DNA from 2 places in the Paenibacillus sp. FSL E2-0178 genome. Region 2 is predicted to be linked to the other one. Evidence: predicted binding sites of a transcription regulator. Region 2 holds the regulator's gene; the other holds the start of a gene.
What was found. The regulator Rex, encoded in region 2, represses fermentation and respiration genes when NADH is low (regulators of the CRP and FNR family bind a similar motif). The targets are predictions, from matches to a motif close to TTGTGAAATATTTCACAA.
Positions count from the first base shown of each region.

Region 1: adhE (bifunctional acetaldehyde-CoA/alcohol dehydrogenase) is a predicted target of Rex. The motif match lies at 2,421-2,438, and genes of this name have one in related genera.

Region 1 is NZ_CP151953.1:7,452,475-7,456,909, reverse strand. Features, by position in the region: gene adhE (bifunctional acetaldehyde-CoA/alcohol dehydrogenase) at 1-2,345, opposite strand, end outside; gene MHI42_RS31945 (extracellular solute-binding protein) at 2,789-4,255, opposite strand; gene MHI42_RS31940 (carbohydrate ABC transporter permease) at 4,389-4,435, opposite strand, start outside.
Region 2 is NZ_CP151953.1:7,761,509-7,765,943, forward strand. Features, by position in the region: gene dinG (ATP-dependent DNA helicase DinG) at 1-1,868, shown strand, start outside; gene MHI42_RS33445 (redox-sensing transcriptional repressor Rex) at 2,146-2,799, shown strand; gene MHI42_RS33450 (amidohydrolase) at 2,786-4,087, shown strand; gene MHI42_RS33455 (DUF5590 domain-containing protein) at 4,114-4,435, shown strand, end outside.

The DNA.
Region 1 (4,435 bases), 310 kb from region 2:
TACCGTTCGTCAGCTACAAAGTGCGAATATTTAGGGAACGCAGCGAACTTCGTTGGTTTCTTAGCATTGAAACGGATAACGTGAGGCATCAGGATAGCATTGGTACGACCGTGAGCCGTGTGGTATTGACCGCCCCATTTGTGCGCCAAGCTGTGGTTGATACCCAGGAATGCATTAGCAAATGCCATACCGGCAAGTGTCGAAGCGTTGTGCATTTTTTCGCGGGCAACCTTGTCAGCCTGCAATGCGGATTTTTCCAGGTACTGGAACACCAGCTGAATAGCCTTGATAGCCAGACCATCGGAATAATCACTGGCCATTACAGATACATAAGCTTCGATCGCATGTGTCAATACGTCCATACCTGTATCGGCAACAGCTGTTTTAGGCAAGCTATATACAAATTCAGGATCGATAATTGCCACGTCTGGAGTCAGCTCATAATCAGCCAGCGGGTACTTAGTATTATTACCCGTAGTCTTGTCTGTGATAACTGCGAACGATGTTACTTCGGAACCAGTACCGGAAGTTGTTGGAATCGCAACGAATTTAGCTTTGTTACCGAGCTTAGGGAATTTGTATACCCGTTTGCGGATATCCATGAACTTCTGTTTCAGACCGTTGAAGTCTGCATCCGGGTGTTCATAGAACAACCACATTCCTTTGGCAGCATCCATTGGGGAACCGCCGCCGAGTGCGATGATGCAGTCCGGCTGGAATCTGTTCATCATGGCTGTACCTTTTTCTACAGTAGTTGTCGATGGATCCGGTTCAACTTCCGAGAACACTTCAATCGCTACTGGAGTCTGGCGTTGACGCAGGTAATGCTCAACTCTCTCAACATATCCAAGCTTAACCATCATTGGGTCAGTGATAATTGCTACACGAGTGATGTCAGGCATTTTAGCCAGGTACTGAGTGGATCCCTTTTCGAAGTAAATCTTGTCAGGTACTTTAAACCATTGCATATTCACGGTACGACGGTTCACCCTTTTCACGTTGATCAGATTGATTGCAGTCACGTTTTGCGATACAGAGTTGCGTCCATAAGATCCGCAGCCCAGTGTCAGGGAAGGGATATTAGTATTGTAGAGATCACCGATTGCGCCGTGTGTAGATGGCGAGTTGACGAGAATACGTCCGGTTTGCAGACGGTTGGAGAACTTCATGATTACTTCTTCGTTGTTCGAGTGGATAGCCGAGCTGTGGCCCATGCCGCCAAATTCAACGATTTCAGCTGCGCGTTCGATACCCTGGTCTGCGTTCTTCACTTTGTAGCAAGCCAGAACCGGGCTCAGCTTCTCAGCGGACAACGGATATTTAGTACCTACGCCTTCAAGTTCAGCTACCAGGATCTTCGTGCCGGCAGGAACCTGAATTCCGCACATTTCAGCGATCTTCACAGCGGATTGGCCGACGATAGCCGGGTTAACCGCACATTTTTCTACATTCATTGCGCCGCTTGTCAGCTTGGCAGCTTCTTCTTTGTTTACAAAGTAGCAGCCGTTCGCAATCATCTTCTTCTTCACTTGGTCAAAAATAGCTTCTTCAATGATAACCGCTTGCTCGGAAGCACAGATCATACCATTATCAAATGTTTTGGAAAGGATAATGTCTGTCACTGCCTGATCAATGTCAGCACTCTTCTCAATGAAAGCAGGAACGTTACCAGGACCTACGCCGAGTGCCGGTTTGCCGCAGCTGTAAGCCGCTTTAACCATTGCCGATCCGCCGGTTGCCAGAATCAGTGCAACGTCAGGATTGTTCATCAGTGCGTTTGTTTTGTCCATGGTCGGAAGTTCGATCCATTGGATGAAGTTCTCAGGAGCGCCAGCCTTCACACCTGCATCATGTAGAATTTTGGCGGCTGCCGCACTACACTCTTGCGCTGAAGGGTGGAATCCGAATATAATAGGGTTACGTGTCTTAGCGGAAATCAAAGCTTTAAACATCGTGGTGGATGTTGGGTTGGTTACCGGTGTGATACCCATAATGATTCCGACAGGCTCAGCAATCTTCTGGAAGCTGTCATAAACGTTATCCTCAATAACGCCTACTGTCTTGTCGTACTTAATTCCGTGCCAGATATATTCAGTTGAGAAGATGTTCTTCGTAATTTTGTCTTCATAGACACCGCGTCCTGTTTCTTCAACGGCCAGCTTAGCCAGGTACATATGTTTGTCGAGTCCGGCCAACGCCATTGCATGAACGATTGTGTTAGTTTGCTCTTGATCCAGTCCCATGAACGCTTCATGAGCTTTCTTTGCTTTATCCACCAAAGTCTGAATATATTCTTCAGCGGTGGTTTGTTTCACTTGGGCGGCGACTTCGTTTTTAACTGCCATCTCCCTCGTCCTCCTGTCAATTTTTAGGTTGTTTTTCTCTACACATTTATCTTATCATATCCTTTTCACCTTGTATAGTGAAATCTTTCACAAAGTATAAAGTTTTTTTTGATTTGTTTTCAAAGCGCTTTCATTCGATCATATTCTAGATTATTTTCCATTTGTTGTGTGATAAATCATTTATATTTGTCCGATTTGCGAACGCCCGCCCTCTAGCCTCCCCTGCTTTTCTTGAATCCAGCTCTTCAGCCTTGTTTTTTCCCCAGAATAATGGTGCTATCTGATGTTCTTCCTATTCTTCGTCAACTCTACTCTCCTGCCGCATTCTCTTACATAGAAGTATAAATATAAATCAGAGCAAGCAAAAAGGCAGGAGACCAGGTCTCCTGCCTTAGCGTTATAATTCCTCTATCAAGCATCGTAACCACTCATTCAGCAAGTGACTATTCCACTTTGATAGTATCGAAGAATTTCTCTTGTACAGTTTTGGCTGCAGCGTCGAGCTGGGCCTTGGAATCTGTACCATCCTTGGAGAATAGCTCCTGGATTACATTGGACATGGTTGCGTAATAATCCTGAGTATTGTATTGTGCTTCAGGCTTACCATCCAGCAGCGCCATGATTTCAGGGCTGTATTGATAAACGATGTCGTACTTGTCATAGACAGCTTTGGTCTTCTTGCCGAAGTCGGAATCAGCAGCATAGTAATCAAGGAGCGGCGGGATGTAGTATTTGCCGTCCGTTTTGCGCTGGCTGATAATCGCGTCAAGAGCTTCAAGGCCTTTGTCAGAGAAGTAATCGAAAGTAATATAGCGGAAGGCCATTTCCTGCTCGTCTTTGCTGGCGTTCGGATTGATAACCAGATAGTCACCGCCGAGTACGCCGGTATGCTTGCCGCCTTTTTCAGCAGCTGGCATCGGGTAAGTAAGTACATCTTCAGGCTTGAGTCCGCCCTGGTTGAGCGCCTGCTCGATAACACCGTCAGATCCGGCCATTACCATAGCAGTACGTCCCTGCTGGAACGCGCCTACAGCATCGCCCCAGCCAAGCGCCCAATCCTGAGGAACAGCTTTGGCTTCCCATCTTAGCTTCTTATAGAAATCCAGCGCCTTCACACCGGCATCCGAATTGAATGTAGCCACAACCTTGCCGCCTTCGATCTTCTGGATTTCACCGCCTGCTTCGAACAGGAAGTTGGTCCAGTTCCAGCCTGCTTCGTTGCCTTTACCCATTGGAGCAATACCGGAGATCCCCTTCTTGGTATCCGCTACCCCTTTGGCGGTATTCAGCATATCATCCCAGGTCCAGTCCATTGGAGGAACGGCTACACCTTTTTCATCCAGCATCTTTTTATTAATCATCGTTGTAGTGACATAACCCTTTTGCGTTACGCCATACACTTTGCCGTCAATAATGAACTGGTTCTGCAGGACAGGGTTAATCTGATCCTTGAATTCATAGTTGTTCCACAGATCCGTAACATCAGCGACCCAGCCCTTCTCGACCAGGAATTTCGCTTCAGTTGCATAGGTGTTGAAGAAGGTAGGAGCTTCATTCGCCGCCATCTTCACACCGATTTCGCTTACATTGTACTGCCAGTCATCCTTGACAATCTCTACATTCGGATAGACCTCCTGGAACCGCTTGATCTTGTCATCCTCCTGTGCTCTTACCTCGGTAAGGTCAGGGGTAGGATAGTGAATTTTGATCGTTACTTTTCTCTGGGTGATATCATCTACCGGTGCCTCTGTCGGAGCAGCGGTCTCCTCTGCTGCATTAGTAGCTGCTGGTGCAGGTGTCGCCTCTCCTCCATTTGCCGCCGGTTTGTTCCCGTTATTATTGCCGCCGCAAGCGGACAATAACGATCCCGTCACCAGGAGACATGCTAATACGCTGGAAAATTTACGCATTGAAACTCCCCTTTTCAATTCATAATTATCTTACAAATTCATCATAAAAGAGAAACCGTTTACAAACGAGGTGTATTTATATTCCTTTCATGTGCAGGTTTACGATCCGTATCTCCCTGCAGCATAATTCTGATCACCCTTTGACAGCCGACAGGGAAACGCCACGCATAATGAACTTCT
Region 2 (4,435 bases):
TCCCTCTTTTGACGAGTGTTGTGCCCTTTCCGTTCAAGGCAGCGATCTTTAAGGGAAGAGGACACTATTTGTGTCTCCGCAAGTTTGAACATAGAATTAATAAAAGGGACTTCACAAGTCCCAGGGAAGAAGCGCTTACGGCTGCGCAGATGATGGTCTGGCTGACCCAGACGGAGACCGGCGATGATGAAGAGCTGAACTTAAGCGGGCGCGGCGGTGATTTCTGGGAGACCGTAGCCAGTGATACCGACTCTTGTCTGGGACGCTCATGCCCGTGGTTCCGGAAATGTTATTATCACCGGGCCAAGCATGAAGCCGGGATTTCTGATGTGGTGGTGACTAACCACTCCAAGTTATTCGCAGATGTTAAGGCCGGGCATCAGCTGCTTCCGGCTTACGAGCATCTCATCATTGATGAGGCGCATCATCTGGAGGACATTGCCGGCAAACATCTCGGAATGCAGATGAAATATTTCACCGTGGCGCATACGCTCACCCGTCTGTACAAGGACAGCCGTAGCGGACAGCTGCCTGCCCTGCGCCAGACCCTGCAATCGTCCGGCAGTGAGCAGGCTTCGGAATGGAGCGGCGTTATCGACCGGATCTATCCGGATCTGCTTACCGTCAAGGAGTCATGGGATACACTTAGCGACAAGCTCTTCGGCCTGCTGCCTGAACGCAGCGATGCCGGAGCCGGTGAAGCCGGCCAGCTGGTCGCACGCCTGCAGCCGGGCAAGAAGCCCAAAGAGTGGGAGGAGCTGGCCGCTCTGGAGAATACACTTAACCTCAGCTTGAGCGATATCATCCGCAAGGGTGATAAAATGCTTAGTGAGATGCGTGATACGGACAGCCAGTCCTCTTCGGACAGTCTTGTGACGGATATCGGCGGGTTGTTCAAGGACTTGGCCTCCATCCGGGAGCAGATCCGTTTCTTTATGGGGCTGAATGACGAGAATATCGTGTACTGGCTGGAGGGGAGCGGCAATTACCGCGGCAAATCGCTGCAGATGTATGCCGTTCCGGTGGATGTGAGCACCCAACTCAGAGAGCTGTTCTTCGACAAGAAGAAGAGTATCATCCTGACCTCGGCCACCTTGTCTGTGGATAAGTCATTCCAGTTCATGATAGATAATCTCGGTCTTGGTGAGGCTGCAGAGCAGGGCCGTCTGATGACAGCCCTGCTTCCGTCGCCGTTCAAATACCGTGAGCAGGCACTGCTTGTCATTCCACGTGACTTCCCGAGTGTCAAGGGAAGCATTGGGGATGCCCGCTTTGTGGATACACTCGTCCATTCACTGGCAGAAACTGCCGTGGCTACCCGCGGGCGGATGCTGGTGCTCTTCACCTCCTACAAGATGCTGCGCCAGGTCTATGATCCGCTGAAGGAGGCCCTGGCTTCGCAGGATATCGCGGTGCTTGGACAAGGTGTAGAAGGCGGCAGCCGGAGCAAGCTGATCCGGCGGTTCCAGGACAGTTCGGCGTCAGTCTTGCTGGGTACGAGCAGCTTCTGGGAAGGTGTAGACATTCCCGGCGAAGCTTTGACCTGTCTGGCCATTGTCAGACTGCCGTTCCAGCCGCCCAATCATCCGCTGGCTGAGGCAAAGTCGGAGCTGCTCCAGGCACAGAAGAAGAATCCGTTCATGAAGCTGTCCGTCCCGCAGGCCGTAATCCGCTTCAAGCAAGGCTTCGGGCGGCTGGTCCGCACCGCGCAGGACCGCGGAATCGTTATTGTATATGATACCAGGGTAATCGAATCTTATTATGGGAAGTATTTCCTGTATTCGCTGCCCGGTCCCAAGATGGAGCATATGCTGACGGATCAGATCGTTCCGCGGATTGCAGAATGGCTTGAAGATGGCGGGGTTTAATAATCCGTCTCCGGTTGATATTATGTATAAGTAATTATTGTTCTGAAGTCCCGCGCTCAAGGGGTGCTGCCCAAACGGGCAGTCCCGGAGCACGGTTCCTATAACCGGCTTATCAAGCAGCATATGCTATCAAACCTAAGTGAATGCTTACGAAGCGAGTTTTGCGAAGTTGAATCAAGAAGTATATGCTATCAAACCTAAGTGAATGCTTACGAAGCGAGTTTTGCGAAGTTGAATCAAGCAGCATATGCTATCAAAACTTTTAGGAGGAGAAAACATGAAATCGGATAAAATATCGGAGGCCGTCGTTCGCAGACTCCCAGTGTACCTGCGTTTCCTGAACGATCTCCAAAAACGTGAAATCTCAACAGTTTCTTCTCAGGAGCTGGGACAGAAGCTTGATCTCAACCCCGCCCAGATCCGTAAGGACCTGGCTTATTTTGGTGATTTCGGCAGAAAAGGCATTGGTTATGATGTCTCTTATCTGATTGAGAAGATCCGGCATATTCTCAAGCTGGACCAGCAGATTAATGTAGCTCTGGTAGGTGCAGGTAATCTCGGCCACGCCTTATCGAATTACAATGCCTACTTGAAGGATACGATGAAGATTACAGCTATATTTGATGCTTATGAGCCCAAGGTAGGCCAGCAGATCAACTCGTTGACTGTTCAGCCGATGAGTGAGCTGGGGGATACCATTCGTGCACAGGGCATCCGCATCGGGATTATTACCGTTCCGGACAGTGAAGCACAGAACGTTGCTGACATTCTGGTGGATTCCGGCATTGAGGCGATCCTGAATTTTGCCCCTGTCATTCTTAAGACTCCATCCAATATCCGGATTCATGCCGCCGATTTCACTACGGATTTGCAGAGTCTGGCTTATTATTTGCATGACGGAAAGGACGAAGCTGAAGATGAGCAGCAATAAAACCATTATTAAAGATGGACGTTTTCTGGTGCCTGGCAGCGATAAGCCGGTGCTGAGCGGTTATATGACCATCGAAAATGATCTGATTACTTACATAGGTGAAGCGAAGCCTGTAATTGAAGAGGATGCCGAGGTTATTGACGGCAGCCGGCTGCTGTTCATGCCGGGTCTCGTCAACACCCACGGCCATGCGGCAATGTCCCTGCTGCGCGGGTACGGTGATGATATGGTACTGCAGGCTTGGCTCCAGGAAAAAATGTGGCCGATGGAAGAGAAATTCACTGGTGAGGATGTGTACTGGGGCACTTCGCTATCCGTTCTTGAGATGCTGAAGGGCGGAACTACGACCTTCCTCGACATGTATGATCATATGGACCGGGTTGCTGAGGTTACCGAGCAGTCAGGCATCCGTGCAGTACTTATGCGCGGTGTTATTGGCCTGTGTCCGGAAGAGGTGCAGAATCATAAGCTGGCGGAAGCCATTGCTTTTGCCCGGAACTGGCATGGCAAGGCTGACGGCAGAATTACTGCAATGCTCTCGCCGCATGCGCCTTACACCTGTCCTCCGGAGTTCTTCATGAAGTTTGTCCAGGCGGCTCATGATCTTGATCTGCCGATGCACACGCATATGTCCGAAACACGTCATGAGGTGGAGCAGAATGTGGCCGATTACGGCCTGCGCCCGGTCGCTCATCTGGAGAAGCTGGGAATGTTTTCCCGGCCGTCTCTGATCGCCCACGGTGTTCATCTGAATGATGAAGAGATTGAGATTCTGGCCCGCCACAATGTCGGCGTATCCCACAATCCCGGCAGCAATCTGAAGCTGGCCAGCGGAGTAGCCCGTGTTCCTGAGCTGCTCAGAGCAGGCGTTAAGGTCTCCCTGGGTACGGACGGAGCGGCAAGCAACAACAACCTGGATATGTTCGAAGAGATGCGGCTGGCCGCGCTGATCCACAAAGGCGTAAGCGGTGATCCTACAGCAGTACCGGCTCCAGAGGCACTGCTGATGGCGACCGAATATGGTGCACAGTCGATTTTTCTGAACCAGGTAGGCCGGCTTGCAGCAGGGATGAAGGCCGACTTCATTGCGATTGATATTGATCAGCCGCATTTGCTGCCGCATACCGATCTTTTGTCCCATGCGGTATATTCAGCCAGTGCCAAGGATGTGGAGCATGTCTGGGTGAACGGCAAACTGGTTGTGAAGCACAGACAATGTCTGACACTAGATGAAGAAGCCATCCGCCGCAAAGCGCAGGAAACGTTCGAGGGGCTGCTTAAACGGTAATACAGGTTATATGGAAAGGAAGCTGCATGTTGAAGAAGAGGAGAAAATGGCTTCCGCTGGGGATTTCCCTGGTTCTGCTCCTTCTGTTCGGACTAAGCCAGTTTTATGCCTACATTATGAAGGATCAGTGGAACGAGCGGAGTGAAGCCAAAGAGATTGCCAGAGCGCGCGCCGGCTTAACTGAGGTATCCAAAGCACAGAAATCCGTCTGGGATGAAAATGCGATTTACTGGGTGCTTACCGGAAAAAATGATGCAGGAACCGAGCTGATGGTTTGGGTCCGCTTTACCAAGGACGGCCAGCCAGCCGGAGGCGACAACGATTTATACGCAGAGGAGCTCAGCAAGG